2 regions of the Streptomyces sp. NPDC006193 genome follow, and region 1 is predicted to be linked to the other one. Evidence: riboswitches for the same ligand, from Rfam matches in the RefSeq annotation. Region 1 holds a riboswitch; the other holds the start of a gene.
What was found. A riboswitch is a leader RNA that binds a small molecule or an ion and turns the genes downstream of it on or off. The one in region 1 is predicted to bind cyclic di-AMP.
Positions count from the first base shown of each region.

Region 2: linked by a shared signal. The riboswitch ahead of ABZ261_RS09520 (C40 family peptidase) and the one ahead of ABZ261_RS01810 (M23 family metallopeptidase) in region 1 are both predicted to bind cyclic di-AMP.

Region 1 covers NZ_JBEXTB010000002.1:5,747-26,389, forward strand. Annotated here, with positions in the region: gene ABZ261_RS01765 (helix-turn-helix domain-containing protein) at 275-1,147, shown strand; gene ABZ261_RS01770 (NPCBM/NEW2 domain-containing protein) at 1,849-2,049, shown strand; gene ABZ261_RS01775 (BTAD domain-containing putative transcriptional regulator) at 2,166-5,441, opposite strand; gene ABZ261_RS01780 (asparagine synthase-related protein) at 5,910-7,985, opposite strand; gene ABZ261_RS01785 (MFS transporter) at 8,710-10,134, shown strand; gene lhgO (L-2-hydroxyglutarate oxidase) at 10,314-11,531, shown strand; gene trmB (tRNA (guanosine(46)-N7)-methyltransferase TrmB) at 11,699-12,523, shown strand; gene ABZ261_RS01800 (PrsW family intramembrane metalloprotease) at 12,620-13,999, shown strand; gene ABZ261_RS01805 (aldo/keto reductase) at 14,137-15,081, opposite strand; gene ABZ261_RS01810 (M23 family metallopeptidase) at 15,143-16,174, opposite strand; cyclic di-AMP (ydaO/yuaA leader) riboswitch at 16,182-16,349, opposite strand; tRNA gene ABZ261_RS01815 (tRNA-Met) at 16,648-16,721, shown strand; gene ABZ261_RS01820 (dihydrofolate reductase family protein) at 16,780-17,913, opposite strand; gene ABZ261_RS01825 (MarR family transcriptional regulator) at 17,990-18,520, shown strand; gene ribA (GTP cyclohydrolase II) at 18,644-19,276, shown strand; gene ABZ261_RS01835 (DHA2 family efflux MFS transporter permease subunit) at 20,034-20,643, opposite strand, start outside.
Region 2 covers NZ_JBEXTB010000006.1:208,055-217,733, reverse strand. Annotated here, with positions in the region: gene bioD (dethiobiotin synthase) at 809-1,525, opposite strand; gene ABZ261_RS09550 (adenosylmethionine--8-amino-7-oxononanoate transaminase) at 1,527-2,807, opposite strand; gene bioB (biotin synthase BioB) at 2,800-4,032, opposite strand; gene ABZ261_RS09540 (8-amino-7-oxononanoate synthase) at 4,180-5,307, shown strand; gene ABZ261_RS09535 (DUF397 domain-containing protein) at 5,397-5,618, opposite strand; gene ABZ261_RS09530 (helix-turn-helix transcriptional regulator) at 5,628-6,488, opposite strand; gene ABZ261_RS09525 (ATP-binding protein) at 6,701-7,159, shown strand; gene ABZ261_RS09520 (C40 family peptidase) at 7,794-8,267, opposite strand; cyclic di-AMP (ydaO/yuaA leader) riboswitch at 8,271-8,408, opposite strand; gene ABZ261_RS09515 (hypothetical protein) at 8,842-9,147, opposite strand; gene ABZ261_RS09510 (ATP-dependent Clp protease proteolytic subunit) at 9,155-9,679, opposite strand, start outside.

The DNA.
Region 1 (20,643 bases):
AACGGGGCAGGTCAGCGGGGGCGGACGACGGGGCACGAAGGTAAGGATTCGGGGCGTACGCGCCGCGTACTCCGATCGGGGGGCGCACGGTGCGGAACCTGCCCCTTCTGAATTGACTTCCTCTCAACTATGTTCGTGTGTCGACGGGGTGTAGGGAATGTGGTCGAACGGGTTCGCAACGGGCGGGTCCGATCGGGACCGATGCCGCTTTCGCGCACTTCGCATCCAGTGGCGGGGAGTCTCCGGGGGGAGACGTCATTACCGGGGGAATCACATGACTGTTCAGGGCACGCACTGGTCGTCCGCAGCCTCCGTCGCGCCCGGTGGCGCGGCGGTGAACGCGGCGACGGGCTCGGCGGGGAGCGCGACGACGAGCGCGGCGGCGGGCAACGGGCGCGCGGACGGGGCGCGTACGACGCCGCTGCGGGTGGACGCACAGCGCAATCTGGAGCACGTGTTGCGTGCGGCGCGTGAGGTGTTCGGCGAGCTGGGGTACGGCGCGCCGATGGAGGACGTGGCGCGGCGCGCGCGGGTCGGGGTCGGCACGGTGTACCGGCGCTTCCCCAGCAAGGACGTGCTGGTCCGGCGGATCGCCGAGGAGGAGACGGCGCGGCTGACCGAGCAGGCGCGGGCCGCGCTCGGACAGGAGGACGAGCCGTGGTCGGCGCTGTCGCGCTTCCTGCGGACGTCCGTGGCGTCGGGGGCGGGGCGGTTGCTGCCGCCGCAGGTCCTGCGGGTCGGCTCCGCCGGGTCGGGCGAGTCCGGGGCGGGTGCCGGTGCCGGCGGCCCGGTCCGGTCCGTTGCGGCGGTGGGGGCGGTCGATCCGGTGGAGCCGGTCGGGTCGGTCGAGGGGGCTCGGTTGCCTCAGCAGCGGGTGCAGCCGGGCGGTGGCGAGCTGCGGCTCGTCGCGGAGGAGCCGGCGCCCGTCGCCGATGACGCCGGGGCCGGCGCGCTGCTCGAGGTGGTCGGGCAGTTGGTGGAGCGGGCGCGGGCGGCGGGGGAGCTGCGGACGGACGTGTCCGTGGCCGACGTGCTGCTGGTGATCGCCACGGCGGCGCCGGCGTTGCCGGATGCGGCGCAGCAGGAGGCGGCGTCCGCGCGGTTGCTGGACATCCTGCTGAACGGGCTCCGGTCCCGGCCCGCGTAGGTCGGCAGCGGGGGTTCGTCTCCGACGGGGTGTCGGCTCGGGCGGGGTGTCGGCTCGGGCGGGGGCTCGTCTCCGACGAGGTGTCGGCTCGGGCGGGGGGTCGGCTCGGGCGGGGTCGCCGCCCACCTGCCCGTGTGCGGCTTCCGCGGGGTGCGGGTGGGCTCCGGCCCGGTGGCGGATCGCTCCGGTGGCACGGGCGGCTCGGGGGAGGCGTCGCCGTCGCCGGGTGCGTTCGGGCGGGGCGCGCCGTTCCCCGCGCCCCTCGGGAGAGTTGCCCGCGCCGTCTATCCGAGCGGTGCCCGGGGTACGGGCTGCCTCACGGCACGTACGAGGTGGCCGGCGCACCGTTCCCCGCGCCGCTCGGGGGAGTTGCGCGCGCCGCGACATCGGACGGTGCTCGGACGGATGGGGCGGGGCGCGCGGTGACGACGGGGACGCGGAGACCCGTGGACCGACCTCGCCGCAGGTGCCGGCCCGGCGCGGAGGCAGTGAGCCGCCGCCGGGGAGGCTGCCTCCGGCGGACGGTGAGCTGATCGGGCGGATCGGCGCCGGGGACGGCACCGCCTACGAGGAGCTGTACCGGCGGCACGCCGATGCGGTGCGCCACCAGTTCGGCGACCTGCGCCACGACGTCGATGGCGACGGCGCCCGGCCGGAGGTGTCCCTGGGCGGCAGCGGCCTGGGTGCGGCGGCGGCACGGCATGTCGATCGGCGGCAGGCGCTGCGCGGGCGGGGTGACCGTGCACGCCGGGCCCTCCCTCACCGTCGCCCTGCACCGGCGGTGCACCGCCTGCGAGGCACGAGCAGGGGTGGACGACCTGGCCCTTGGCCTCGCGGCGTCTCCTTCTCCGTCCACGCCGACGGGGTCCGGCAGCGGCGGTCCGCCCGGTCGGCGGAGATGACCAGGCCCTCCCCGGCCACGTGGACCTGACCGGCCGCAGCTCCGCGCTGCTCGTGGCGCAGCCGCACGGCGACCCCTCCGGCCGGGCGGCGCCCGCGGACCGGGCGGAGTCCCGGTTCACCCGCCGGTAGGCGTGTCCTGCCGGGCCTCGCCGGCCGCCGCGCGGGCCCCCAGCTCCCGCAGGACGTCCGCCGTGCCGAGAGAGGCGCCCCGGGCGCGCTCGGCCGCGTAGCGGTCGGCCGGGAGGGCGGCGCGGGCGCGGGCCAGCACCCGGTCGGCCTCGCTGCGCTCCGGCTCGGGACGCGGGCGGCCCTCGCGCCAGCGGTCCGCGGCCGTGTACAGCCGGAGCGCGCCCGGCAGGTCGCCGAGCCGGCCCAGCAGTCCGGCCGCGACGTCCGCCAGCCCCGCCATGATCACCTCGGCGCACTCCTGCTCCACCACCTGCCGCAGGGCGGCCGCGAGGATCGGCAGGCCGTGCGCCGGACCGGACTCGTCGGCCACGAGCAGCGCCTCGACCACCCGCTGGGCCGCCACGAACTGCGGGGGCGGGGTGCCGTGGTGCAGCACCGCGCGCATCTCCCCGTACAGTTCGCGGGCGCGGGCCGTCTCCCCGTCCTGCAGCGCCATCTGGGCGCGCAGCAGCAGCACGAAGGCGTGCGACTCCGGCACCGTGTACCGGTCGGCCGCCGTCGCCGCCTCGTCCAGGGCGGCCAGCGCGGCCTCGCGGTCGCCGGTGCGGATGGAGATCTCGGCGAGCCGGGCGATCAGGAACGGCGACTCGGCGTACGCGCCGACCTCGTAGGACAGGCGCAGCGCCTCCCGGTACTCGCCGCGCGCCTCCTCGAACCGGCCCCGCGCCATGGCCGCCTCGCCGGCCGCGCTGCACACCTGCGCCCGCACCCAGCGGTCGCCGACGCGCCGTGTCAGGGTCCGCAGCTCGGCGAGGTCCTCGTCCACGCCCTCCAGGTGGCCCGGCGAGTCGACGGTCACGTGGGCGCGGTACATGAGGGCGACCGCGACCTCCCAGTCGCCGCCGTAGCGGCGGCAGTTGTCGACGGTCGACGTCAGGTCCGGGCGGACGTCGACCGGGCCGCCCAGGTAGTAGACGGTCAGCGGCCAGACGACGCCGGGGAGGCGGGCGGCCTGTGGACCGCCCCGCTCGTAGGCGGCCCGCAACCGCGCGAGGTACTCCTGGGCGCGCTTGCCGTCCGCGAGGCTCCGCATGCCCGACTCGGAGCTCAGGAACAGGTCGAGCATGTGCAGGTCCGTGCGCAGCTCGTGCAGCGGGTGACCGCGCTCGCCGTCGGGGGCGGCGAGGAAGGCGCTCACCGGGTCGGCCGACTCCGTCAGCGCCGCCAGCTCGCCGGCCGGTGCGTCCGCGGGCAGGGCGTCCAGGGCGGCGCCCAGGCGGAGCACCCGCCGTACCCAGGTCACCGCCTCCTGGCGGTGGTTGCGCAGCCACCAGAACCAGCTGACGGCCAGGACGACGGCGCCCGCCTCCGCCTCGTCGCCCGCGCGCACCGCCCGGTCCAGGGCCGCGCGGATGTTGTCCATCTCGGTCTCCAGGCGGGGGAACCAGGACAGCTGGGCCGCGGACCGCACCTGCGGTTCGGCCTCCTCCACCAGCGCGCGCACCCACGCGCGGTGGCGCCGCTCGGCCGCCGCGCGCAGGCCGGGGACCTCGTCCGCGCGCTCGGCGGCGTACTCGTGGATCGTCTCCAGCATGCGGTAGCGCATGCCGCCGCCGGGGCCGTGCGGGGCGGCGACCACGAGGGACTTGTCGACCAGGGCGCCGACCAGCTCCGCCGCGGGGCCGGTGCACACGGCCTCGGCCGCCGCGAGGTCCCAGCCGCCGGCGAACACCGACGCCTCGCGCAGGACCGTCCGCTCGCGCTCGTCGAGCAGCCCCCAGGACCAGTCGACGACCGCGCGCAGGGTCTGCTGTCGGGGCAGGGCGGTGCGGCTGCCGGAGGTGAGCAGGCGGAAGCGGTCGTCCAGGCGGTCGGCGATCTGCCGCGGGGTCAGCAGCCTGAGCCGGGCCGCGGCCAGCTCGATGGCGAGGGGCAGCCCGTCCAGGCGGCGGCAGATCTCCGCCACGGCCTCGGTGTCGCCGAGCACGGCGTCGGCGTCGGGGCGGACGGCCCGGGCGCGCTCGGCGAACAGGCGGTGCGCCTGCTCCGGGGCGAGGGGCTCCACCGGGCGCACCGACTCGCCGGGGACGCCCAGGGGTTCACGGCTGGTCGCGAGGATCGTGAGGCCGGGGCAGTGGGTGAGGAGGGTCTCGGCGAGGGCGGCCGCCGCGTCGACGACGTGCTCGCAGTTGTCGAGGATCAGAAGGTGGCTGCGCGGGGCGCAGTACTGGATCAGCAAGGTGGTGGGGTCGGCCTGCGGGGTCGCCGACTCGCTGGTCAGCAGCACGGTCTCGCGCAGGCCGAGGGCGCTGACCACCGCGTCCGGCACCGCCTCCGGCCGGTCGAGCGGGGCCAGCTCGACCAGCCAGGCCGAGGGGAACGCCGCGGCGGCCTCCTCGGCGAGACGGGTCTTCCCGGAGCCGCCCGGTCCGGTGAGGGTGACCAGGCGGGCCCTGTTCATCTCCGCGCGGATGGCCGTGAGTTCCGGTTCCCGTCCGACGAAGGACGTCAGACGGGGCCGGAGGTTGCCGGTCCGCTCGGGGGGCGGGGACTGCGGCGCCGGATGCTCCTGCTTCAGCAACGACTCGTGCAGGGCGCGCAGTTCCGGGCCGGGATCGGCGCCGAGGGCCTCGGCGAGGGTGCGGCGGGCGGACTCGTAGGCGGCGAGGGCGTCGGCTGTCCGGCCCGTGTCGCGCAGGGCGCGGATGAGGAGGACGTGCAGGGGTTCGTCGTAGGGGTGGGCCGCGGTCAGCTCCTGCAGCTCCGTCACGGTCTCCGGGGCGCGGCCCAGGGCGAGCGCGGCGGCGGCGCGGGCGCGGGTCGCCTCCAGCCGGAGCGCCTCCGGGCGGGTGGCGGCGGTGCGGTCGGGCAGGTCGGCCAGGGCCGGGCCGTGCCACAGGGCGAGGGCCTCGGTGAGGACGCGGTGGGCGGTGGCCGGGTCGCCGGCGGTGAGGGCCCGGGTGCCGGTGCGGGTGAGGCGCTCGAAGACGTGGAGGTCCACGTCGTCCTCGGTCGCTTCGAGGCGGTAGCCGCCCGGGGCGGAGGTGACGGCGTCCCTGCCGAGGGTGCGGCGCAGGCGGCCGACAAGGGCCTGGAGGGCGGCGGGAGCGTCCTGGGGCGGGTCGTCCGCCCAGACCTCGTCGATCAGGGTGCCGGGGGCGGCGGTGCGGCCGGGGCGCACGGCGAGGGCGGCGAGCAGCGCGCGCAGGCGCCGGCCGCCGAGGGGCAGGGGGGTGCCCTGGTCGTCTGCTGCCTGGGTCACGCCCAGGATCCTGTACCGCACGTCGCCATTGTCGCGGGGCGTGCGGGACCGGGGCACGGGGGTTTCGGCGGCGGCGGACGGCCGACGCGGCGGAAGCGTCCCGGGACCGCCCCTGCTCCGGCCCGCGCACGGCACGGCGAACGACGCCCGAGCCGCGTGGATGCACGCGCCCCCGCCCCGCGCCCGCGCCAGGCCGGTGTCCCGCGCCCGGCCTCACACCCGCGCCAGCGCCCGCGCCCGCCACACACCCGCGCCCGCGCCAAGCCGGTATCCCGCGCCCCGCCTCACACCCGCGCCCGCATTCGCGCCAAGCCGGTATCCCGCGCCCGCGCCAAGCCGGTATCCCGCGCCCGCGCCCGCGCCAAGCCGGTGTCCCGCGCCCGCGCCAAGCCGGTATCTCGCGTCCCGTCACACACCCGCGCCCCGCCGGCAGCGCGCGGCCCCCGCCTCCGCTGTCCGACGCGGGCGTCACGCGCCGGGGGTCAGCGCCCCCCGGCGCGGCTGGATGCCCGAAGGGACCGCGCGGGCGCGGGAGGGGGTGCCCGTCCAGCAGGTGCCCCGGCGGGACAGGAGGCGGCGCAGCCAGAGCTCCAGGGAGACGAGGTCGGCCAGGCCGTCCAGGGGGAGGGGTTCGCCGGCCGCGGCGGCGCGCAGGGCCTTGCGGACGACGCGTGCCTCCACCAGCCCGGCGTCGGCGAGCAGCGGGGTGGAGAAGAGGTCCACGAGGGAGTCGGCAGCGGCGCGGAGGCCCGCGCGGGCGGCCGCCGCCGAGGACGCGTGGGAGGGGGCGCCCCAGCCGGGCGGGAGGTCGGTGACGCCGGAGCCCGCCAGGACGGTGCGCAGGACGGCGGCCCGGGCGCCGGGCTGGACGCGCAGGGCTTCGGGCAGGTCGCGGCAGGCGCGGACGACCTGGTTGTCGAGGAACGGCGCGTGCAGCCGCTGGGAGCGGATCTCCGCGGCCTGTTCCAGGACGCGGAGGTCGGCGGCGTGCCGGGCGAGCGCCGCACGGGCCCGGTAGTCGCCGGGGCGCTGGGCGCCGGTGCCGGAGCGGACCGCCTCCGCCTGCAGCAGAACCGATACTTCAGCCAGTGCCTCGCCCGTCAGCCAGCGGGCGGCGGGACCGGGTCCGGCCCAGGTCAGCGCGGCGAGGGACGCGCCGACCGCCCCCTTGGGCTCGTCGAAGCGGCGCCGCATCAGCCGTTCGGCCAGTGTCTCCAGACCCGCGCGGTAGGGGGTGCGGGCGAGCCGCCGGGCCGCGCCGTACACGCGCGCGGGGACCAGCACGGAACCGTCGGCCCGGGCGAGCGCGGCGACCGGCCGGACGAGGTGGCGCCGCCGGCGGTCCATCAGCAGGTCGGCGAGGCGGGCGGGGTGGGCGTCGAGGACCTGCCGGGCGCCGTGGCCCGTGAAGTGGTCGGCGCTGCCGGCGGCCAGCCGCGCGCGGTGCCGGGCGGCCGTGACGAGGGAGGGCCCGGGTTCGTCGGTGAGGGGGCCGTCGAGGTCGGCGTACGGCAGGGTCTCCTCGCCGCCGGTGACCACGACGTGGTGCAGGCGCGGGTTGGCGGCGAGAGCGCCGGCGCGTTCCAGTTCGGCCTCGTGCCCGGCGACGGCCAGGTCGTTGAAGGTGACGGCGAGGAGGCGCTCGCCGGCGCCCGTGCCGTGGCCGAGGAGCGTGCCGGGTCTGCCGGGCAGCCCGGCGGCGAGCAGCGCGAGGGCGCCGGAGGCGGGCCCGCCGGACAGGTCGGCGCCGATGCCGGGCACCGGCATCCCGCGGGCGGCCCGCCGCTCGGCCGGGCCCATGCCGGGCACCGGGCCGGGGTCCAGGTCGGGCACGTGCCGGGGGGCGGACAGCCGCGTGCGGACCGCCTCCACGAGGGCGTCCCGTACGGCGTCCACGGCGCGGTCGGGGTCGGCGGGCGGTGCGGCGACGGCCAGGGAGGCGACCTGCTCGTACCCGGCGACCTCCCGCGCTCCGGCGCGCAGCACGAGGGCGTGCCCCGGCGGAATGCGCCGTACGCCCTCGTAGGGGGTCGTCTCGCGCAGCGCGGCCGGGACGTCCGGGGCGGCGAGCAGCGCGGCGAGGTGGGTGAAGTCGAGGTTGGCCTCGACGAGGTCGGCGAGGGGCAGGGCGGCGGTGGCGTAGGCGGTGCCGCCGGCCCAGGGCGTGTGGAACACCGGCCGGGCGCCCGCGAGATCGCCGCAGACGGTGATGCGGCGGCCGACCTGGACGACGGCCGTGTAGCTGCCGGGCCAGGTGGTCAGGTGGCGCAGCGCGCCCCCGCGCGCGGTGAACAGGCCGCGCCGCAGCTCGTCGTCGGAGGCGCCGCAGATGCCGAGGACGGCGATCCGGTTCTGCGGGTCGGCGTGGACCACGCGCACCTCGTCGGGACGCCAGTCGCCGACGGCCCACAGCGGATCCGGGTCGCCCCACAGGAGCTGGGAGCCGACCGGTTGCAGGGTCTCGCCGTCGTAGCCGGTGGCGCCGGCGGTGCCGGTCCGGGCGGCGCCCGCGGCGGTGCTGCTCCATCCCACCAACCACCGCATCGACGCCTCCACATGCCGTGGACAACCAGTGCCACCGTCCGAACCGACCCCATGCTGCCATGAAGAAAGCGCCGGGGAGGGGCGTCGGCGCCGCCTCGGGCCGGGGCGGGTGAGCGGCATGTGCCAGGGGAGTCGGCGAGCGGGCGGGGGGTGCGGCACGGGCCGGGCGCGGGTGGCATCGCAGGGGCACGGCGCGAATGCGCCCCCAATGCGCTCCCCCAAACCGCCCTTCGCGCCCTCAAGTTGCATGGTCGGAGCGGCAATCCGGTAGCGGAAAAAGGGATCGGCTTTCGGCCAAATATGCGGAGCGGCACCGAAGATGAGCACGCTCCGTACAGGCCCTGCGGAGCGCACGGCGGCCCGGGCACGCGCACGGTCCGGGAGGCGGGTATCGCCTCCCGGACCGGTCCGCCACCCGCGGGGATGAAGGCGGCGGTGTCCCCCAGCCCACTGGATCCAGTACAGCGGGCCGACCCACGCACGAGCCATGGAACCGCTCCCGAGGTGGCGGAGACAGAGCGCACGGACAGGCGCACGGCCACACGGCGGGGGCACGCCGCGACAGGCCGTGCACGGTGCGTACAGGACCGTCCTCCCCTGCGGACCACAATCCCGCCATCCGGAACAATGCCCCTTAACGCTTGGGATGCGGCGAACTACGCTGGGTTTACGAATGCCGCGGGGTTATGCCAGCGCGGCAGCCGTCTGTGTCGAGGGGTGGCGCATGTCCAGGGAGCAACGCGGGCCGAACGAAAAGCTCGGCACCGTTCTCGCCCTCGCGGGAATAAGCAACGCAGGACTCGCGCGGCGCGTCAACGACCTCGGCGCGCAGCGCGGGCTGACGCTTCGCTACGACAAGACGTCCGTGGCGCGCTGGGTGTCGAAGGGCATGGTGCCGCAGGGTGCGGCGCCGCACCTCATCGCGGCCGCCATCGGCCAGAAGCTCGGCCGGCCCGTGCCGCTGCACGAGATCGGCCTGGCGGACGCGGACCCCGCGCCCGAAGTGGGCCTCGCCTTCCCCCGGGACGTGGGACAGGCGGTGAAGTCGGCGACGGAGCTGTACCGCCTCGACCTCGCCGGGCGGCGGGCCGGCTCCGGCGGCATCTGGCAGTCCCTCGCCGGGTCGTTCGCAGTGAGCGCGTACGCAACGCCCGCGTCGCGCTGGCTGATAACCCCCGCCGACAGCTCGGTCGCGCGGGAGGCGGGCTCCGCCGAGGGGTCCGGCGCACCGATCAAAGTCGGCCACAGCGATGTGCAGAAGCTGCGGGAGGCCGCCGAGGACGCCCGGCGCTGGGACTCCAAGTACGGAGGCGGTGACTGGCGTTCCTCCATGGTGCCGGAGTGCCTGCGCGTGGAGGCGGCGCCGCTGCTGCTCGCCTCCTACTCCGACGAGGTCGGCCGTGCCCTGTTCGGGGCCACCGCCGAACTCACCCGGCTGGCCGGCTGGATGGCGTTCGACACCGGGCAGCAGGAGGCCGCGCAGCGGTACTACATCCAGGCGCTGCGCCTCGCGCGCGCGGCGGCCGACGTCCCGCTGGGGGGGTACGTCCTGGCCTCCATGTCGCTGCAGGCGACCTACCGGGGGTTCGGCGACGAGGGCGTCGACCTGGCGCAGGCCGCGCTGGAGCGGAACCGGGGGCTGGCGACCGCCCGCACCATGAGCTTCTTCCGGCTGGTCGAGGCGCGGGCCCACGCGCGCGCGGGGGACGCGCAGGCCGCGGGCGCGGCGCTGAAGGCGGCCGAGGGCTGGCTGGAGCGGTCCCGGGAGGGCGACAGCGACCCCTCGTGGCTGGGTTTCTACGGCTACGACCGGTTCGCCGCCGACGCCGCGGAGTGCTACCGCGATCTGAAGGCGCCGCGCCAGGTCCGCCGCTTCACCGAGCAGGCCCTGTCGAAACCGACGGAGGAGTTCGTGCGGTCGCACGGGCTGCGGCTGGTCGTCTCGGCGGTGGCCGAACTGGAGTCGGGGAACCTGGACGCGGCCTGCGAGCAGGGCGTGCGGGCCGTGGAGGTGGCCGGCCGGATCTCGTCCGCCCGCACCACCGAGTACGTGAAGGACCTGCTGAACCGGCTGGAGCCGTACGGGGACGAGCCGCGGGTGGTGGAGCTGCGGGAGCGGGCCCGGCCGCTCCTGATGGCGCCGGCGTAGCGGGCCTCGGCGTCCGCCGCGGCCGCCCTGCCTTCCGCGGGCGGTGGGCCCCCGCGGGCCGGGCGCCGGCACCGGGGGGGCACGCTGTCGGCCGCGGTCCCCCGCGCCGCCCGGCGGTGTCCGCGCCTCGCCGCGTTTGAGGCGGCTGTCAGTGGCGCAGTGCACTATCGAGGGCGGAGGTGGTGCGGGTGCGGGCCGGTGGGTACGACTGCGATGTGCTCGTCGTCGGCGGGGGGATCGTCGGGCTGTCGACGGCGTACGCCCTCACCCGGACCGCGCCCGGCACGCGGGTCACCGTCCTGGAGAAGGAGCCCGGGCCGGCCCGGCACCAGACGGGACGCAACAGCGGGGTCATCCACAGCGGCATCTACTACCGCCCCGGCTCCCTCAAGGCGCGGTACGCGGTGCGGGGCGCCACCGAGATGGTGAAGTTCTGCGCCGAGTACGGCATCGCGCACGCCGTCACCGGCAAGCTGATCGTCGCCACCGGGCGGGAGGAGCTGCCGCGGCTGCACGCGCTGGTGCAGCGGGGCCGGGAGAACGGCATCCCGGTGCGGGAGCTGGGGCCCGCGCAGATCACCGAGTACGAGCCCGAGGTGCGGGGCCTCGCCGCCATACACGTCGGCACGACGGGGGTGTGCGACTTCACCGGCGTCGCGCGGGAGCTGGCCCGGGCGTCGGGGGCGGAGCTCCGGTACGGCGCGCGGGCCGTCCGGGTGGACCGGCGGCCGGAACGCGGCGTGGCCGTGCTCACCGCCGGCGGGGACGTCGTGCGCGCGCGTGTGCTGGTGAACTGCGCCGGCCTGCACTGCGACGAGGTGGCGCGGCTCGCCGGGGACGAGCCCGGGGTGCGGATCGTGCCCTTCCGCGGGGAGTACTACGAGCTCGCCCGGCCGGAGCTGGTGCGGGGCCTGGTGTATCCGGTGCCCGACCCGGCGTTCCCGTTCCTCGGTGTGCATCTGACCCGCGGCGTCGACGGCAGCGTGCACGTCGGCCCCAACGCGGTGCCGGCGCTGGCCCGGGAGGGGTACGGCTGGGGGGTCGTACGGCCCCGGGAGCTGGCCGGCACGGTGGCGTGGCCGGGATCGTGGGCGATCGCCCGGCGGCACTGGCGGTACGGGGCGGGAGAACTGCGCCGCTCGCTGTCCAAGACCGCCTTCGTGGACGCCGTGCGCAGACTGCTGCCCGGGGTGGGGGCGGAGGACCTGGTGCGGGCCCCGGCCGGGGTGCGGGCGCAGGCGGTGCTGCGGGACGGCACGCTGGTGGACGACTTCCTGATCCGGGAGGGGCCGCGGACCGTGCATGTGCTCAACGCGCCCTCGCCCGCGGCCACCGCCTCGCTCCCCATCGGCCGGGAGATCGGGCGCCGGGCGCTGCGGATGCTGGGCTCGGCGTAGTGCCGCGCCGGGGGCCGCACCCGCCGCCGCCGCATCCGTGCGGCCCTAGGGGCTCCGCCCCGACCGTGGGCGGGAGGGCTCCGCCCCGGACCGCGGGCCGGGGGGCTCCGCCCGGGTACCGCGGCCGGGGGGACGCCGCACCGGGGGCGCTTAAAATCGGTCGTACTGTGGCTGACTCCCTGAACACCCCCGACGCCCCGCCCTCGGCACCGCACACCCCCGGTGCCCCCGTCCGGCATGCCCGGGCCAAGGGGGAGCCGCGCTTCCCGGACGGCCCCAAGGCCGATCCCGCCGGGTCCCACTTCGAGCGGCGGATCCGCAGTTTCCAGCCGCGGCGCAGCCGGGTGACGGCCGGGCAGGCCGACGCCCTGCAGCGGCTGTGGCCCACGTGGGGGCTGGACATCGACGGACAGCGGGTGCTCGACCTCGGCGAGCTGTTCGGCAACGACCGCCCCGTGGTCCTGGAGATCGGGTTCGGGATGGGGGAGGCCACCGCGCAGATGGCCGCGGCCGATCCGGACACCAACATCCTCGCCGTGGACGTGCACACCCCGGGCCAGGGCAACCTGCTCAACCTCGCCGAGCGCAACGGCCTGTCCAACATCCGGGTGGGCAACGGCGACGCGATCATCCTGCTCCGGGAGATGCTCCGCCCGGACTCGCTGGACGGGCTGCGCGTCTACTTCCCCGACCCCTGGCCCAAGAAGCGGCACCACAAGCGGCGGCTGATCCAGCCCGCCTTCCTCACGCTGGCCGCGACCCGGCTGAAGCCCGGCGCGATCGTGCACTGCGCGACCGACTGGGAGCCGTACGCCGAGCAGATGCTGGACGTGCTCACCGCGCACCCCGACTTCGAGAACACCCGGGCGGACGGCGGCTTCGCGCCACGCCCGGAGTTCCGTCCGCTGACCCGTTTCGAGGGCCAGGGACTGGACAAGGGTCATGTGGTGAACGATCTGCTGTTCCGGCGCGTACCGCACCGGGACCGCTGAGCGGCACCACCGGGCGGTGACCACCGGGCGGCGAGCGCCGTGCGGTACCGGTGATCCGCTCCAGCCCCTCGCCCCGTCACCGTTAGGGTCGATGCCGTGGCCACCAGTCCTCCGTTCCCGCCGAGCCAGCCCAGTCCCGGTGGCGGTGCGCTCCGTCCCGCGCACCGGTGGCGGCGCGGGGGACGCCCCGCCGCCCGGGCGCGGCCCGGAGCCGGGCGCCGGCTCGGGTACGCGGCGCTGAGCACGCTGCTGGCGCTGTCCGGTCTGGTGATCCTCGCGCTCGTGCGGCGGCAGACCGGCACGGAGGGGTTCCTCGTCGGGCTCGGTCTGGCCGTGCTGCCCGTGCCCTGGCTGACAGCCGCGTTCCGGTGGCTGGACCGGGTGGAGCCGGGACCCTGGCGGAACCTGGTCTTCTCCTTCGCCTGGGGGGCGTGCGCGGCGGCGCTCATAGCCATCGTGGCCAACAGCTTCGCCACGCGGTGGGTCGCCACCGCCACCGCCGACCCGGCCGGCGCCGACACCCTCGGCGCCACCGTGATCGCGCCCGTGGTGGAGGAGTCCGCGAAGGCCGCGGCCGTGCTGCTGGTCTTCCTCTTCCGCAGACGGCACTTCACCGGACTGGTGGACGGGGTGGTCATCGCGGGGACCACCGCGACCGGGTTCGCGTTCACCGAGAACATCCTCTACCTCGGCACGGCCTTCGGAACCGACCAGCTCACCGGCGGCCGCGGCATCGCCTCCCTCACCGCCGCCACCTTCTTCGTGCGCGTGGTGATGTCCCCGTTCGCGCACCCCCTCTTCACCGTCCTCACCGGCATCGGCTTCGGCGTCGCCGCGATGTCCGGCGAGCGCCGGCGGGTGCGGCGGGTCCTGCCGCCGGTCTGCGGGCTGCTGCTGGCGATGGGCATGCACGCCTTGTGGAACGGCTCCGCCGCCTTCGGCGAGTACGGCTTCTTCGCCGTCTACGGCGCCTTCATGGTGCCCGCCTTCGCGCTGGTGACGTGGCTCGCGATCTGGACCCGGCAGCGCGAGCTGCGGACCGTCCGGACGGAGCTGCCGGCGTATGCGCTGGCCGGGTGGCTGGGTCCCGCCGAGCCGTTCGCGCTGGGGTCGATGCGGGCGCGGCGGACGGCCCGGGACTACGCCCGGCACCACCACGGCCGCCCGGCCGCGCGCGCCGTGGCCCAGTACGAGGCGTACGCCACCTCGCTGGCGTTCCTGCGGCGCCGGGGCCGCGAGGGGAAGGCCGGGGCCGACTTCGCGGCACGGGAGCGGGAGCTGCTGGACGAGCTGTGGAGGCGCAGGCACGTGGCGCGGCCGGCGCTGGAGTACGCGGCGCGGGCACAGGCGCCGGTCCGGCCGGTGCACACGGCGCCGGTCCCGCAGGGGTACGGACATCCGGCGGCGCCATTCCCGCAGTGGTACGGCGGCTACGCGGCGGTGCCGTACACCGCGTACAACCCGTACCGCACCTGAGTCCCGCCTCCCTTCGGCCCGTACCGGACCCGAGTCCCGCCTCCGCGGCCCGCCCCGGGCCCGAGTCCCGCCTCCGCCCGGCCCGCCCCGGCCGGGCGCCGGCGCGGGCCGACGGCGCCGGCGCGGGCCGGGCCGCCTCAGGCCGAGGCTGCCGTCAGGGCCGCCAGCTCGCCCTCCGTGAGGCGCAGCTCCGCCACTCCCAGCAGCGCGGGGAGCTGTTCCACGGTCCTCGCGGAGGCGATCGGGGCGGTGACCGTCGGCCGGGCGGCCAGCCAGGCCAGGGCGACCGTGGCGACCGGGACCTCGTGGGCGGCGGCGATCTCGTCCAGGGCCGCCAGGACCCGCCGGCCGCGTGCGGACTCCAGGTGCCGGGCGGCCGAGCCGGCGCGGGCGCTGCCGACGCTCGCGCCGGGGCGGTACTTGCCGGTCAGAAAACCGGAGGCGAGGGCGAAGTAGGGGACGGCGGCGAGGCCCTCGCGGGCGGCGAGCTCCTGCAGCGGGCCCTCGTAGGTGTCGCGGGAGACCAGGTTGTAGTGCGGCTGCAGGGCGACGTAGCGGGCCAGGCCCTCGCGGTCGGAGAAGTCCAGGGAGGCCCGCAGGCGCTCGGGGGTGATGTTGGAGGCGGCGATGTGCCGGACCTTGCCGGCCCGCACCAGGTCGTCCAGCGCGCCGATGATCTCCTCGACCGGCACCTCGGGCTTGTCGTAGTGGGTGTAGTAGAGGTCGATGCGGTCGGTGCCCAGGCGGCGCAGGGAGGCGTCGGCCGCGGCCTTGATGTTCTTCGCGGACAGTCCCGGGAACTCGGGATGCTGGCTGACCTTGGTGGCGATGACGATGTCGTCGCGGTTGCCGCGGGAGCCGATCCACCTGCCGATGATCGTCTCGGACTCGCCGCCCCGGTTGCCCTCGGCCCAGGCGCTGTAGGCGTCGGCGGTGTCGATGAAGTTGCCGCCGGCGGCCGCGTAGGCGTCGAGTACCGCGAAGGAGGTCCGCTCGTCGGCGGTCCAGCCGAAGACGTTGCCGCCGAGGGCGAGCGGGAAGACCCGGAGGCCGGAGGAGCCGAGTGTGTGCAGTGCTGTCATGCCTCACTGCAACACCGGCGGCGGGCGGTCGCATCCCGCGCCGGGTCGCGGCGGGACACGGTCAGGGGTTGAGGCCCTTGTCCCGCAGCCACGCCATCGGGTCGATGCCGGTGGCCTGGCCGCCGGCGTGGACCTCCAGGTGCAGGTGCGGGCCGGTGACGTTGCCCGTGGCGCCGACGCGGCCGATGACCTCGCCGGTGGAGACCTTCTGGCCGACCGAGACGCTGATCGAGGACTGGTGGCAGAACCACAGCTCGGTGCCGTCGTCGAGGGTGAGGATCGTGCGGTAGCCGTAGGAGCCGGCCCAGCCCGCCTCGGTGATCGTGCCGCTGTGGACGGCCTTGATGAGGGTGCCGGTGGGCGCGGCGAAGTCGAGGCCGGTGTGGTAGCCGGAGGACCACATCGAGCCGGCCTGGCCGAACGTCGAGGTGATCGTGTACGAGGAGGTCGGCAGCGTGTACTGCCGGGCCAGTTCGGCCAGCCGCTTCTGCTCGGCCTTCTTCTCGGCGGCGGCCTCCGCCTCCTCCTTCGCCTCGGCGGCCTGGGCGGCCGCCTCCTTCTCGGCGCGGGCGGCGGCGTCGGCGGTCCGCTTCTGGGCGGCGGCGACCGCGGCGGCGGTGGCCCTGCTGTCGGCCTGCCCCTGCTGCTGCTCGGCCTGGGCCATGATCCGGCTGCGCAGGGCCTCGCCCGCGTCGGCGCCCTGCTCGTCGGTGCCGGAGGCCACGGCGACGCTGCTGAGCGCGGTGGTGGCGACCTCGGGGGTGTCGGCGGAGCCGTCGTCGAAGAGGGAGCCGACGGAGGGCAGGTCCGGCAGGGAGAGGGCGACCGGCGGCCTGCCGGTGTCGGCGCTGGCCATGCCGCCCGCGCCGACCGCGGCGATCACGCCGACGCCGAGGACGGTGGAGCTGCGGGCGAACCCGCCGCGCTGCTTGACGACGCGGTGCCGGCCGCGGACCGGGGCGACGGACTCCTCGGTCGGGTTCCACTCCTCCCAGGGGCCCTCCTCGGCGCGGTAGGCGCCGTAGCCGAAGGTCTGGGTCCCGGCATTCGCCGGAGCGTACGGGGCTTTCGGGGCAGGCCGGTTGGACGCCACGCGGGCGTGCTCCTTTCCTTCCTCCGCCTACCGGGTTAGCTGACGGGTTCGGAGCAGGAAGGTCTCCTACGCGCGTATACCGGCGTGGACTCCATGAGTTCACGACGGCATCCGCGTGATTCACCCCAGGGTGGTGGTTCCCCGGTTCCCTTGCGGGATTCGGCGCGTGCGCACGGAGCCGCCTCTGATGACGGCTGGGACGACCGCGCTGCGTTATCGAACGTTAATAGACCTACCGGTCACTTTCCAAGCCGTTCGGCTTGATCGTTGGCGTTCAAACCTCGGGACTTTCCCGCCGAGATGCCCCTGAACCGGGCGAGTTGACCCGGACTCAGGAGTCACCGACGGTTTTGATGATGACTCAGAAGCTCTGCGCACGGCGCTCATCCGGTCACCTTCCGTGACGAGCGCGGGGGGTACGGGAACCGATGTGCATCCGGTCCCGCCCATGGCGTATGCTGGTCACACAACGACGCGGGGTGGAGCAGCTCGGTAGCTCGCTGGGCTCATAACCCAGAGGTCGCAGGTTCAAATCCTGTCCCCGCTACTGAAGGCTCAGGGCCGGAATCCACAGGATTCCGGCCCTGAGTGCTGTCGGGCCCGGATCAGCCGAGCAGGTGCCGGTTCGGCGCCTTGGCGAGGGGCTCCAGCTCCGCCAGCACCGCGACCCGGACGCCCGCGGCGGTCAGGACGCCCGCGCCGTCGGCCGCCGTGACGAACGTGTCGGGTTCGCGCCAGGCGGTGACCACCCGTCGCACCCCGGCCCGCAGGATCAGCTCGGCGCAGGGGACGGGGCGGGAGGCCCGGCGCGTGCAGGGCTCGAGGCTGCTGTAGACCGTGGCGCCGGGCAGACGCGGGTCGGCCGGGTCGATCTTCGCCAGGGCCGCCTCCTCGGCGTGGACCACGGCATCGCCGCCCTCGCGGGAGTGGCCGCGGGCCAGTTCCGTGCCGTCGGCCGCGACCACGACCGCGCCGACGCTGAACGCGGTGTCCGACGGCGGGCAGAGCGCGGCGAGTTCGCAGGCCGTGCGCAGCCAGTGGCGGTCGGCCGCGGCGGGCTCCGTGCCGGTGCCGGGGGCCGTGGGCTCGTAGCGCAGGAGGACGACGTCCTCGATGCGGCGGGTGCCGACCAGGCGCAGGCGTCCGCCCTGGTAGGTCCCGGGACCGAACAGGCGCGGGGCCGCCGGGTCGCCGACGAACAACGGCGCGACGACCAGCTGGAGTTCGTCGGCGAGGCCCTGCTGGAGGAGCTGGGTGTGCACCTGTCCGCCACCCTCCACCATCAGGCGCCCGACGCCGCGCACGTCGTGCAGGTGCTCCAGCAGGGCCCGCCAGTCGAGGGCCGGGCCGAGCGGCACCACGCCGGCGGCGCCGCCGAGGAGGCGGGAGAGCCGTTCGGCGCCCCCGTCGGTCGTGTAGACCAGCTTCTCGCCGCCGGTGTGCCAGAAGGGGGCGCCGGGGTCGAGGTCGCCGGAGGCCGTGACGGTCACCTTCAGCGGGTACTCCGGCCGGCCCGCCGCCAGCCGGGCCGCGCGCCGCTTCTCCGAGTAGACCAGCAGGCGCGGGTTGTCGGCGCGGATCGTGCCGGCGCCGATCAGGATGGCGTCGACGGAGGCCCGTACGTCGTCGACCCGGTCGAAGTCGGCCGGGCTGGACAGCAGGAGCCGCTCGGGCCCGGTGTCGTCCAGGTGGCCGTCGAGGGAGACGGCGGCGGACAGCAGGACGTACGGCAGGGGCATCGGCGCCCTCTCTTCCTGAGGCGGCTCGGTACGCGTTCGCGTATCGTTTAAGTTTCAAACAAACTACACTGGCGGTATGACGACCCGCTGGCTCTCCCCCGGGGAGCAGCGCGCCTGGCGCGCCTACCTCGCCGCGTCCCGGCTCCTGGAGGACGCCGTCGACCGGCAGCTCCAGCAGGCCGGCGGCATGCCGCACCTGTTCTACTCGGTGCTGGCCAACCTATCCGAGGCTCCCGGCCGGCGGCTGCGCATGACCGACCTCGCCGAGACGCTGAAGATCACCCGGAGCAGGCTGACGTACGCGGTGACCCGGCTGGAGCGGGACGGCCTGGTGCGCCGGGAGGACTGCCCCGAGGACAGGCGCGGCTCGCTCGCGGCGCTGACGGACGAGGGGATGGCCGTGCTGGAGCGCACGGCGCCCGGGCACGTCGAGACGGTGCGCGCCTCGCTGTTCGACCGGCTGGCCCCGGAGCAGGTGGGGCAGCTGGAGGAGATCTGCACGGGGATCGCGCGGGGACTCCAGGGCGAGGACGGGGACGGCGGGGCGGGGGCCGCGCCGGGGGACGTGCCGTGGCGCCGGCGGTCCGGCCCGTGCTCCGGGACGTGAACCGGCCGGGGCCATTGCTTCAAAATTCAAACATGCGGTAGGGTCCCGGATCACCCTCTGCTTCAAACCTGAAGCACGGGTGGGCCACGGACGTGGACCACGGAACGGAACCCGGAGACCCGCATGCCCGACATCCCCGCCGCCACCCCGCGCGCCCGCGTCCGGGTGCCGCTGCGCTTCGGCGACGGCTACAGCGCCGACGCGGAGCTCGTCACCTTCGACGGCCTCGCCGACGGCCGCGAGCACCTCGCCGTCCTCCTCGGCGACCCGGCCCCCGGCACCCCGCCCCTGGTGCGCCTGCACTCCGAGTGCCTGACCGGGGACGTCTTCGGTTCCGCCCGCTGCGACTGCGGCCCCCAGCTGCGCGAAGCGGCCGAGCGCATCGCCGGCCGCGGCGGCGTCCTGCTCTACCTCCGCCAGGAGGGCCGCGGCATCGGCCTCTACAACAAGCTCGACGCCTACGCCCTCCAGGACCAGGGCCTCGACACCTACGAGGCGAACGCCGCCCTCGGCCTCCCCGAGGACGCCCGGGACTACACGGCCGCCGCGCAGATGCTCGCCGCCCTCGGCATCGCCGAACTGGACCTGCTCTCCAACAACCCCGACAAGGCCGCCCAGTTGCGCTCCCTGGGCGTCACCGTGCGGGACCGGGTGCCGACCGGCGTCTTCACCACCGCCCACAACGTCCGCTACCTGCGCGCGAAGGTCCTCCAGACCCAGCACACGCTGCCACTGGCCGAACTGACGGCGCTCTAGGCCCTGCCGCCGGGTCGGGTGGCTGCGGCACCGCGCCGGCCCCGGTCCCGCGGGCGCCCGTGCCCGTACGCGAGGGCGCGACTGCGGCGCCCGCCGGCCGACCCGGCGGGCGGGCGGCGGCGAGGCGGACTTCCCCCAGCCGTCGCCGTCGGCTTCCCGCGGGCGTCGCGCACGTGCTTCCGCCGGCCCCAGGGCAACGGCCTCGGACATCGCGGGGCACGCAACCGCCCACCTGTGCGGGGTGCGCGCGACGACCCCGCCGGCGGCTTCGGCGGGAGCGAGGGCCTCACCCCGGCGCGCTCGCCCACGACCGCCGGGTCGGCGTGGCCACCGGCGCCCTCGCCGCCCTGAGCTGCCTCGGCTTCCCCGGCGTCGCGGACTTCCCGGCGTCGCGGGCTTCCCCGGCGTCGTCGGCACCCTCAGCTGCCTCGGCGTACCGAGCTGTCCCGGTGCCCCGGCCCCCGGCGTCCTCGGCGCCCCGGCGATCCGCTGCCCCGGCTGCCCCCGCCGCGCGGCGAGGCCGGCCGCGCGGCGGGCGACGGCGGCCCGGCTCCGCGGTGGCCGCGTGGACCGGCATGCCGGAGCCCGCGACGCCGGGGTGATCCGGAGGGCAGGGCCCGCTGTCCCTGAGCCGACGCGACGCCCCCCGCGCGGGCGGAGCCGGGCGTGGGGAACCGGGACCGAAGACGCCGTCGCCGATGCCTGCGCCAGGTTTCGCGATCCCGGCGGGACCCCTGGGCGGGAGGCGAGGAGCTTCTCAGGCCCGGCCCCGGCCCGGAAGGCGCAGTGCCGACAGGGCGCCGAGGGCGAGCAGCACCGCCGCCACGGCGTAGGCGAGCCGGAACCCCGCGGGGTCCGGGCCGGCCGCGCCCAGCACGACCGAGAGCACGGCCGTGCCGACGGAGGCGGCCAGCTGGGCGTTGATGCTCAGGGCGGTGCTCGCGCCGGCCAGCCGGGCCGCGGGCAGGTCGCGGGTCGCGGTGGTCATCGCCGGCATCAGCGTCATCCCGGCGCCCACGCCCATGACCATGCCCGCGGCGACGATCCGCCAGGGCGCCGCCCCCGCCGTCCCGGTCTGCCAGGCCAGCAGGGCCATGCCGAGCGCGGCCACCGCGCATCCCGCCGCGACCAGCCGGCGCGGAGCCACCCGGTCGATCCGCCGGGCCGCGACCTGCATGGTCGTACCCACCACGAGCCCGGCCGGCGCCCCGAGCAGCCCCGCCGCCGTCGCGCTCAGGCCCCGCTCCTGCTGCCAGTACAGCGGACCGAGCAGCATCGACCCGAAGTAGCCGCAGGTGAACGGGGCCAGCGTGCCAATGCCCGCGGCGAAGGTACGGTCCCGCAGCAGCCGCAGGTCCAGCAGCGGC
Region 2 (9,679 bases), on a different contig from region 1:
CGGACGGTGTCCCGACGACGCGACCACCGCCGCCGGTGCGGCGGCCCGGCGGCCTGGTGCGCGGGCCGGACGCTGGGCCACCGGTGGTTGCGTGGCCCGGCCGGTGCGCCTGCGGAGGCCCGTCCTGCCGGTGGGTCAGGGGGCCTCCGGGACCTGGAGCGCCTCCGTCACGCGGAACGCCTCCGCCTCCGGGGCGCCGCAGCCGGTGGGTCACGGGCCTTCCGGACCGGCTGCGGCCCTGCTCTCGGGGTGCCGCAGCCGGTTGGTTACGGCGCTTCCCGGAGTTGGTGCGTCCTCCGCCTGGGATGTCGCAGCCGGTGGGTCAGGGGGCCTCCGGGACCTGGAGCGCCTCCGTCACGCGGAACGCCTCCGCCTCCGGGGCGCCGCAGCCGGTGGGTCGCGCGCCTCCCGGACCTGGAGCGCCCCTGCTCTCGGGGCGCCGCAGCCGGTGGGTCACGGGCCTTCCGGACCCGGAGTGGCCATGCGCCTGGGGTGCCGCAGCCGGTGGGTCACGCGCTTCCCGGACCCGGAGGGCCCGCGGTCCCGGGGTGCCGCAGCCGGTTGGTTACCGCGCTTCCCGGAGTTGGCGCGCCCTCCGCCTGGGATGTCGCAGCCGGTGGGTCACGGGGCCTCCGGGACCTGGAGCGCCTCCGTCACGCGGAACGCCTCCGCCTCCGGGGTGCCGCGGCCGGTGGGTCACGCGCTTTCCGGAGCCGGAGCGCTCCTGCTCCCAGGGCGCCGCGGCCGGTGGGTCACGGGCCTTTTGGACCTGGTGCGGCCCTGCTCCGGGGGTGCCGCGGCCGGTGGGTCACGGTGCTTCCCGGACGCGGAACGCCTCGGCGTCCCAGGTGCCGTCCAGCCGGGGGGCCAGCCAGTCCGGGGCCGCTGCGCGGAAGGCGGCGGGCGGCAGCGCGCCGGCCCCCGCCGGCAGCGCGCCGAGCAGCGGGGCGGCGGCGACCTGCGGCAGGTCCACCACGTTGCAGCGGGCCGCCAGGTCGGGCGAGTCGGGCCAGGAACCGATCACCACCCCGGCCAACTCCAGCTCGCGCCGCCGCAGTTCGCGCGCCGTCAGCTCCGTGGTGTTCAGCGTGCCGAGCCCGGCCTGCGCGACGAGCAGCACCGGCGCGCCCAGCAGCCGGGCCGCGTCGGCCAGCGTGCCGCCGGCCGCGTCGAACCGGACGAGCAGCCCGCCCGCCCCCTCGACCAGCACCAGATCGTGCTCGGTGGCCAGTTTGGCGGCCCGCTCGGCCACCTCCTGCGGGTGCACCGGCGGCATCCCGGCCCGCCGGGCCGCCGTGCCCGGCGCCAACGGATCGGGGTAGCGGGCGAGTTCGGCGGCCGTGACGGGTCCCGCGAGCCGCGCGACCTCGTCGGCGTCCCCGCGCTCGTCCGGCCGTACCCCCGTCTGGGCGGCCTTCAGCACCGCCACCGACCGCCCGGCCGCGAGCGCCGCGGCGGCGACGGCGGCGGTGGTGACGGTCTTGCCGACCTCCGTGCCCGTCCCCGTGATCACCAGTACCGGCATGTCATCCCTCCCGCGCCGCGGCGCACACCGCGCGCGCGATCCGTGCCACGTCGTCGTCCGAGGTGACGTACGGCGGCATCGTGTACACCAGGTCGCGGAACGGGCGCAGCCACACGCCCTCCCGCACCGCGGCGCCGGTCGCGGCCCGCATGTCGACCGCGTGGTCGAGCTGGACGACCCCGATGGCCCCGAGCACGCGGACGTCCCGTACCCCGGGAACCTCCCGCGCCGGCGCCAGGCCCTCCCGCAGGCCCGCCTCGATCCGTTTGACCTCCGCCCGCCAGTCCTGTCCCAGCAGCAGCTCGATGGAGGCGCACGCCACGGCCGCCGCCAGCGGGTTGCCCATGAAGGTGGGACCGTGGGCGAGCACCGGCACCTCGCCGCGCGAGATGCCGTCGGCGACCCGCGCGGAGCACAGGGTGGCCGCCATCGTCAGATAGCCGCCGGTCAGCGCCTTGCCCACGCACATCACGTCCGGGGAGACGGCCGCGTGGTCCGCCGCGAACAGCGCGCCGGTACGGCCGAAACCGGTGGCGATCTCGTCGAACACCAGCAGCACGTCGTGCGCGTCGCACGCCTCGCGCAGCACCCGCAGGTAACCGGGGGAGTGGAAGCGCATCCCGCCCGCGCCCTGCACCACCGGCTCCACGATCACCGCGGCCAGTTCGTCCGCGTGCCGGCCGATCAGCTCGCGCAGGTGCTCCGCGTACGACTCCTCGTACTCCGCGGGCGGCGCGTCCGCGAACACCTGGCGGGGCAGCACGCCGGACCACAGCTCGTGCATCCCGCCCTCCGGGTCGCACACCGACATCGGCTGCCAGGTGTCCCCGTGGTAGCCGCCCCGCCAGGTCAGCAGCCGCCGCTTGCCGGCCCGGCCGAGCGAACGCCAGTACTGCAGGCACATCTTCACCGCGACCTCGACCGACACCGATCCCGAGTCGGCCAGGAACACATGCTCAAGACCCTCGGGCGACATGTCGACAAGGTGCTTGGCCAGGCGGACGGCGGGCTCGTGCGTGAGCCCGCCGAACATCACGTGGCTCATCCGCCCGAGCTGCCGCCGCGCGGCCTCGTTCAGCACCGGGTGGTTGTAGCCGTGGACGGCCGACCACCACGACGACATGCCGTCGATCAGCTCGCCGGAGCCGTCGGCCAGCCGCAGCCGGACCCCGCTCGCGGCCTCCACCACGAGCGGTTGGGCGCGTCCGGGCATCGGGCCGTACGGATGCCACACGTGCCGCCGGTCCAGCTCCAGCAGTTCCGGCACCCCGAGTTCAGGCATTGGGCGCGAGGTCCGTTCCCGCGCCCCGGCGGCGGACGGCGACGAGGTCGGGGCGCGGCCCGGCCGCGGCCGGCGCGGACGCCGTGCCGCAGACCCCGCCGCCGGCGTGCGAGCCGCACGCGGCGTCGGCGTCCGGGCCGCAGCCGCCCCCGGCGTGCGCCCCGCGACCCTCGCCCGGGCCCTCGTCCGCGTGCGACCCGCAGCCGCCCCCGGCCGCCGTGGCCCGGTGCTCCGGCAGGGTGACCTCCCCGGCGCCCTCCACCTCGAAGCCCGCGTCGGCGATCATCTCCAGGTCCGCCCTGCCGGCCTGGCCCTCGCTGGTCAGGTAGTCGCCGAGGAAGATGGAGTTGGCCAGGTGCAGCGCCAGCGGCTGCATGGTGCGCAGATGGACCTCGCGGCCGCCCGCGATGCGGACCTCCACGTCCGGGCAGACGAACCGGACCATCGCCAGGATCCGCAGGCAGCGCTGCGGGGTGAGGTTCCATTCCTTGGCCAGCGGGGTGCCCTCGAACGGGATCAGGAAGTTCACCGGCACCGAGTCGGGGTCCAGTTCGCGCAGCGAGTAGACGACGTCGACCAGGTCCTCGTCGCTCTCGCCCATGCCCGCGATGAGCCCGGAGCAGGCGGACAGACCGGCCGCGTGCGCCTTCCGCACCGTTTCCACCCGATCGGCGTACGTGTGGGTGGTGGTGATGTCCCCGTACGTGGCCTGAGAGGTGTTGAGGTTGTGGTTGTAGGCGTCCGCGCCCGCCTCGCGCAGCCGCTCCGCCTGGCCGTCGGAGAGCAGGCCCAGGCAGGCGCACACCTCGACGCCCTCGTTCTGCTCCTTGATCGCCTTGATGGTCTCCGAGACCCGGTCCACGTCCCGGTCCGTCGGACCGCGGCCGCTGGCCACCAGGCAGACCCGCTTGGCGCCGCCCGCGAGGCCCGCGGCGGCTGCCTGCGAGGCCTCCTCCGGCTTGAGCCAGGTGTACTTCAGGATGTCGGCCTTGGAACCGAGCCGCTGGGAGCAGTACGAGCAGTCCTCAGGGCACAGGCCGGACTTGAGGTTGACCAGGTAGTTCAGCTTCACGCGGCGGCCGAACCAGTGCCGGCGCACCTTGCCGGCCGCGGCCACCACGTCGAGCAGGTCGTCATCGGAGGTGGCCAGCACGGCGAGCGCTTCCTCGCGGGTCGGCAGCTCGCGCCGAAGCCCCTTGTCCACGAGCGTGTTCAGCAGGTCCATGAGGCCCGATCCTGTCCTACCGGACCGCCCCCGGCCAAGGAGGGGTCGCACAACGGGCGCGGTTCGCCGTGTGGGTATTGCCACACCCTGGGCGGTGGGCCGTCCCGCTAATGTCTGTCCGCTACCTACAAAAGCCACGGAGGACCCATGGCGTTCGGCTGGATCGACGAGCAGGCCGGGGCGCGCCGCCGCGCCGGACTCGTCCGCACCCTGCGTCCGCGCCCCGCCGGCTCGCCGCTGCTGGACCTGGCGAGCAACGACTACCTGGGCCTGGCCCGCCATCCCGAGGTCACCGAGGGGGCGGCCCGGGCCGCGCGGGTCTGGGGCGGCGGCTCCACCGGCTCCCGGCTGGTCACCGGCACCACCGAGCTGCACACCGAACTGGAGCGCGCGCTGGCCGCGTTCTGCGGCTTCGAGGCGGCGCTGGTGTTCTCCTCCGGCTACGCAGCCAATCTGGCCGCGGTCACCGCGCTCGGCCCGCACGGCTCGCTGATCGTCTCCGACGCGGGCAACCACGCCTCCCTCATCGACGGCTGCCGGCTCGCCCGGGGCGGCACGCAGGTCGTCGGGCACGCCGACCCGGAGGCGGTGCGCAAGGCGCTCGCCGCGCACCGGGGAGCGGCGATCGCGGTCTCCGACACGGTCTTCTCCGTCGACGGCGACCGGGCCCCGCTGGCCGAGCTGGCCGCGGCGTGCCGGGAACACGGCGCGGGCATGGTCCTGGACGACGCCCACGGGCTCGGCGTGCTGGGCGAGGGCGGCCGGGGCGCGCCGCACGCGGCCGGACTCGCGGGCGCCGCCGACGTGGTGGTGACGGCGACGTTGTCCAAGTCGCTGGGCAGCCAGGGCGGAGTGGTGCTGGGCCCCGCCCGGGTGATCGACCACCTGGTCAACGCGGCCCGGACGTTCATCTTCGACACGGGACTGGCGCCCGCGGCGGCCGGGGCCGCGCTGGCCGCGCTGCGGCTGCTCGAACGCGAGCCGCAGCGGGCGGCGCGGGCCCGCGAGGTGGCCGCCGCCCTGCACGCACGGCTGACCGCCGCGGGCCTGGAAGCGGTGCGTCCGGACGCCGCGGTGGTCTCCGTGCGGGCTCCGTCCCCGGAGCAGGCGGTGCGCTGGGCGGCCGACTGCCGTACGGCGGGACTGGCCGTGGGCTGCTTCCGCCCGCCTTCCGTGCCGGACGGCATCTCACGGCTGCGGCTGACCGCCCGCGCGGACCTGTCCGAGGCCGAGATCGAACGCGCTGTACGGGTCATCGGCGAGACACGGCCGTGAGGCGGCGTGAGGCCGCCGTGACGCCGCCGTGAGGCGGGGTGACACGGCCGTGAGTCGCACGGAGGACGGGTGAGGGCGATCGAAACCGATCAGATGGCGGTCACGAAACCGGTCCAGCTGCCGGTGGAGAAGAGCAGCGCGGGTCCGGCCGGGTTCTTCGAATCGCGCACGGCGAGCAGGCCGGCGCCGGGGCCGGAGCCCGGTTGGGCCGTCTCCACGCAGTTGTTGGCGCCCGTGCTGTGGCTGCTGCGCAGCCAGCGCACGCCGCGCAGGTCGGTACTGGCAGGAACGTTCCGAGGCAGTGCGGTCATGGTGCCTCCTTACGCGCCGTCACCTATCCCGGCGATGTAGTCCACCGAGTCTTCGGGGGAGAGGGCTTGGGATTGAAGGGTGCGGAAGGCCTCGGAGTAGGCCACGAGGTCTTCTTTCCGTTCCAGATAGAGGCTACTCGTCAACTGGTCGAGAACTACTACGTCCAGGTCAGAAGTGCTCGGAAATGAGAAGATAACGAAAGGCCCGGTGAGGCCGACATGGGCCCCGGCCCCGAACGGCAGGACCTGGAGCCGTACCTGGGGCAGCTGGGCGGCCTCCGTGAGCCACTGAAGCTGCCGGGCCATCACCTGCGGGCCGCCGACCTCGCGGCGCAGCACCGCCTCGTCCAGCACGGCGCTCAGCAGCAGCGGCGGGTCCGCACGCAGCACGTCCTGCCGGGCCAGCCGCACCTCCACCAGCGTGTCCAGGCGGTCCTCGTCCAGGTCCTTCACGGCCGCCCGGGTGACCGCGCGGGCGTAGTCGGCGGTCTGCAGCAGGCCGGGCACGACCGTGGTCTCCAGGGTGCGCATCGCGCGCGCCTGCGACTCCAGGCTGATGAAGTCGCGGTAGGTGGGCGGCAGCACCCCCCGGTAGGCGTGCCACCAGCGGTGCCGTCCGCCCGCCTCGTCCGACCCCGCCAGCATCAGCAGTAACTCGCGCAGCTGTCCGTCCCGCACCGCGTAGGCGTCCAGGAGCAAGCGCAGATCGGCCGGTTTCACACCGCTGGCGCCGGTCTCGATGCGGCTCACCTTCGACTGGTGCCAGCCGACCAGCCGGGCGGCCTCACCGCTGGTGAGCCCGGCGCCGGTACGCAGCATGCGCAGTTCGGCGCCCAGTTTGCGGCGGCGCACCGCCGGACCGTTCTGCATGGGCTCCTCCTTACTCCGACCGGGCCGCCCGCATACGGTCCCGCGGCGCGGAGTTCACCGCATCGAGCGACAGATATATGCATATCTTGGTGGATCGCCCCCCGTGACCGGCCCGTCGGTGGCAGTCTGGCGGACAAGCACCAGTCCGGGACCGTACGCGAACCCTCCGCTGTATGTCGGACCGCGGTCCCGCGGGAAGGGACGACGTCGCCATGGCAGGCCACCTGGAAGCATCCGTCACTCTGCCGAGCGATCCCGCCTCGGTCTCCGCGGCCCGCTCCTACGTCGTGGGCACGCTCGCGGAGTGGGGCCTCCCGTCGGACACCGAGGCGGCCGAGACCGTGCGGCTCATCGTCTCCGAACTCGCCACCAACGCCGTCCAGCACACCTTCGGCCAGTCGCCCACCTTCACGGTCGCCATCGCGCTGGACCGGGACGAGCACCTGCACATCGGCGTCACGGACAGCCACCCGCGCTTCCCGAAGAGACTGCCCGCGGCCGTCCAGCAGGACAACGGCCGCGGCATGGTCATCATCCGGTGGCTCACCGCGGAGTGCGGCGGCAGGCTCCGCGTCCGCCCCACCCGCGAGGGCGGCAAGACGGTCTGCATCGAACTCCCCTGGGCCGCACCGGCCGCTCCGCTCCCCCCGGTGGGCCGGCCCGGCCCCTGACGCCCGCAGCCGGCGGGCCCGGTGGCGCGCGCAGGGGCGCGCGAAAGGCATGCGGCCGGATGCGTCACCTCCGCGCGGCGGGCGGCACGTCGTGCGGAGGGGTTGGCGGGCGCCCTCGTCCGGGCCGCACCGGCCGCTTCGGTCGCGGTCCGGACGGCGAGCGCGCGGGGTGTGGGCGCCCGGCCGGGAGAGCGGGCGCGGGGGAGCGCCGGGGTGCGCACCGCACCGCACCGCCGGCAGCCGGCGCAGCGGCCGTGCCGGTGGCCCTGCCCGCGTGGCAGGGGTCGCGGGGCCCGCACCGCTGAGGGGGCCGTTCGTGCGTGGCCGCGGGTGCCCGTGCCCGCGTCACGCGTGCCCGTGCCCGCGTCGGTCCGGGCCTGTGCGCTGCCGGGCGGGCGGCTGCGGGCCGAGGCCCGGCGTGCGCACCGGGGGCGCCGCGGCGGCCCGGAAGCCGCGGCGGTCGCCCGGAGACCGGCGCAGGGGCCGCCTCCAGGGCGGCCGCCGCGCCGGGTGAACGGCGGGGCGGGCGGCCGTGGCCGCCCCGGCCGCCCGTGCGGTGCGGGCGGGCGGCCGGGGCGGCGACGGCGGGCTCGGAGCGGCTCCCCAGCCGGAGCCGCTCCCGCGTCGGCGGCGGTCAGCTGACCCGGCCGTACCAGACGCTCTTGGTCCAGATCTTCTGGAGCCGCACCACGTCACCGGTCTTCGGGGCGTGCCATATCTTGCCGTGACCGGCGTAGATGCCGACGTGGTAGACGCTGGAACCAGAGTGGAAGAACACCAGGTCGCCGGCCTTGCGGTGCTTGGCGGAGATGTGGTGCGTCTTGTTGTACTGCTGGGCGGCGGTGCGCGGCAGCTTCTTGCCCGCCTTCTTGAACGAGTAGAGCGTCAGCCCCGAGCAGTCGAACCTGCGCGGCCCGGTGGCCCCGTAACGGTACGGGGAGCCCTTCTTGGACGCGGCGATGTGCAGTGCTTTCGTCGCCGTGGTCGCGGCGGAGGCGTCGGTGGCCAGTCCGGGCACCGCGATCGAGCCGCCCACGGCGGCGAGGGTGAGAGCCGAGGCCGTGCCGGCCCGGGCCATCAGCGACGGGACACGATTCAGCGCAGTCATGCGCAACCCTTCGTCAGCCGCCTGTGAAGGATGACCTGTCGGATTCGGGCTGGCGAAGTTGCCCGGCCGCGTTGCCGCGGCTTCACCCCAAGGATCGCCCGGAACCTCCGCCCGTCTGCGTCGAGCAGACGCGCTTCCGCGCCGGCGACCCGTCTTGCTCGGGTCCTCCACTCCTGCCGATCCACTCCGTCGACCGGTCATCCAGGCGGCGGCAGGACTCGGCGTCCGCCCGGACCGCCCCGCCGCTGTGGCGGGGGCTTGTCGTCAGACGGGATCTTCACTCACACCTGTCCGAAAATCCCAACGGAATCGGGGATTTGTGGTGTTACTCACCACTCACCCGTCCGGGTGGACCGCGCTGTGTTCGAACCTCCGTCAGTTCCCGTACGTAGCCCCCGACCTGCGACGAAGCGTCACGCGACGCTTCCTGGGCCCCCGCCGCGCGCAACTCGGGGAACCCGGGAACGGCTCGGGATGTAACCCGGTCGGGCGTACGTCGTTCGGGCCGTTTCAAGTCCGGCCCGAACGGCACGCGTCGACGGGGCGAACCCATCGGTCCGGACGTGTGTCCGTCTCAGCCCACGCCGTCGGTCGGGAGCGCGACGCGAGCGGTCCGGCGCTCACCGTCCAGCACCCGCAACGCCCGTGCCAGCGTGTCCCCGTGCAGCTCCGTCTCGCCCCGCTGGTGCATCAGCGCAAGGGCGTCACGCAGCTCTGCCGCCTTGCGCACCAGGGCCTGGGCCGCGCGCAGACCGCCGTACGTGTCACCGCTCCGGGCCGGGTTGACGCGGCCGAGCAGGTCGACCGCCTCCAGATAACAGTCGATCAGCTCGCCCTCGGCCCGGGTCAGGGCGGGCAGCGGCGGAAGTTCCGGCAGCATCGGGGGCTCACCGCGCGCCCGGTGCGCCCAGCGCGTCCCGGCGGCTGGGCACGACGCCGTCCACCAGGCCGTAGGCGAGCGCTCCGGGGGCGTCCAGGACGAGATCCCGCTCCAGGTCCTGGTGGACCTGTGCGGCCGTGCGCCCCGTGTGCCGGACGAGCATCGCCTCCAGCAGCTCCCGTACCCGGGTCAGTTCCCCGGCCTGGATGAGCAGGTCGCTGGGCTGCCCGCGCACCGGTTCCGGCAGTGCGGGCTGCCCGAGCACCATGCGCGCGCCGGGCAGCGTGAACCGCTTGCCGGGGGCGCCGCCCGCGAGCAGCACGGCGGCCGTGGAGGCGGCCTGGCCCAGGCAGTAGGTCGCCACGTCGCAGCTGACGTACTGCATCGTGTCGTAGATCGCGGCCATCGCGTCGAAGGAACCGCCCGGCGAGTTGATGTACAGCGTGATGTCCCGGTCCGGAACCGCGTGTTCCAGGTACATGAGCTGCGCGGTCACGTCGTTCGCCGCCGCGTTGTCGATCGGCGTGCCGAG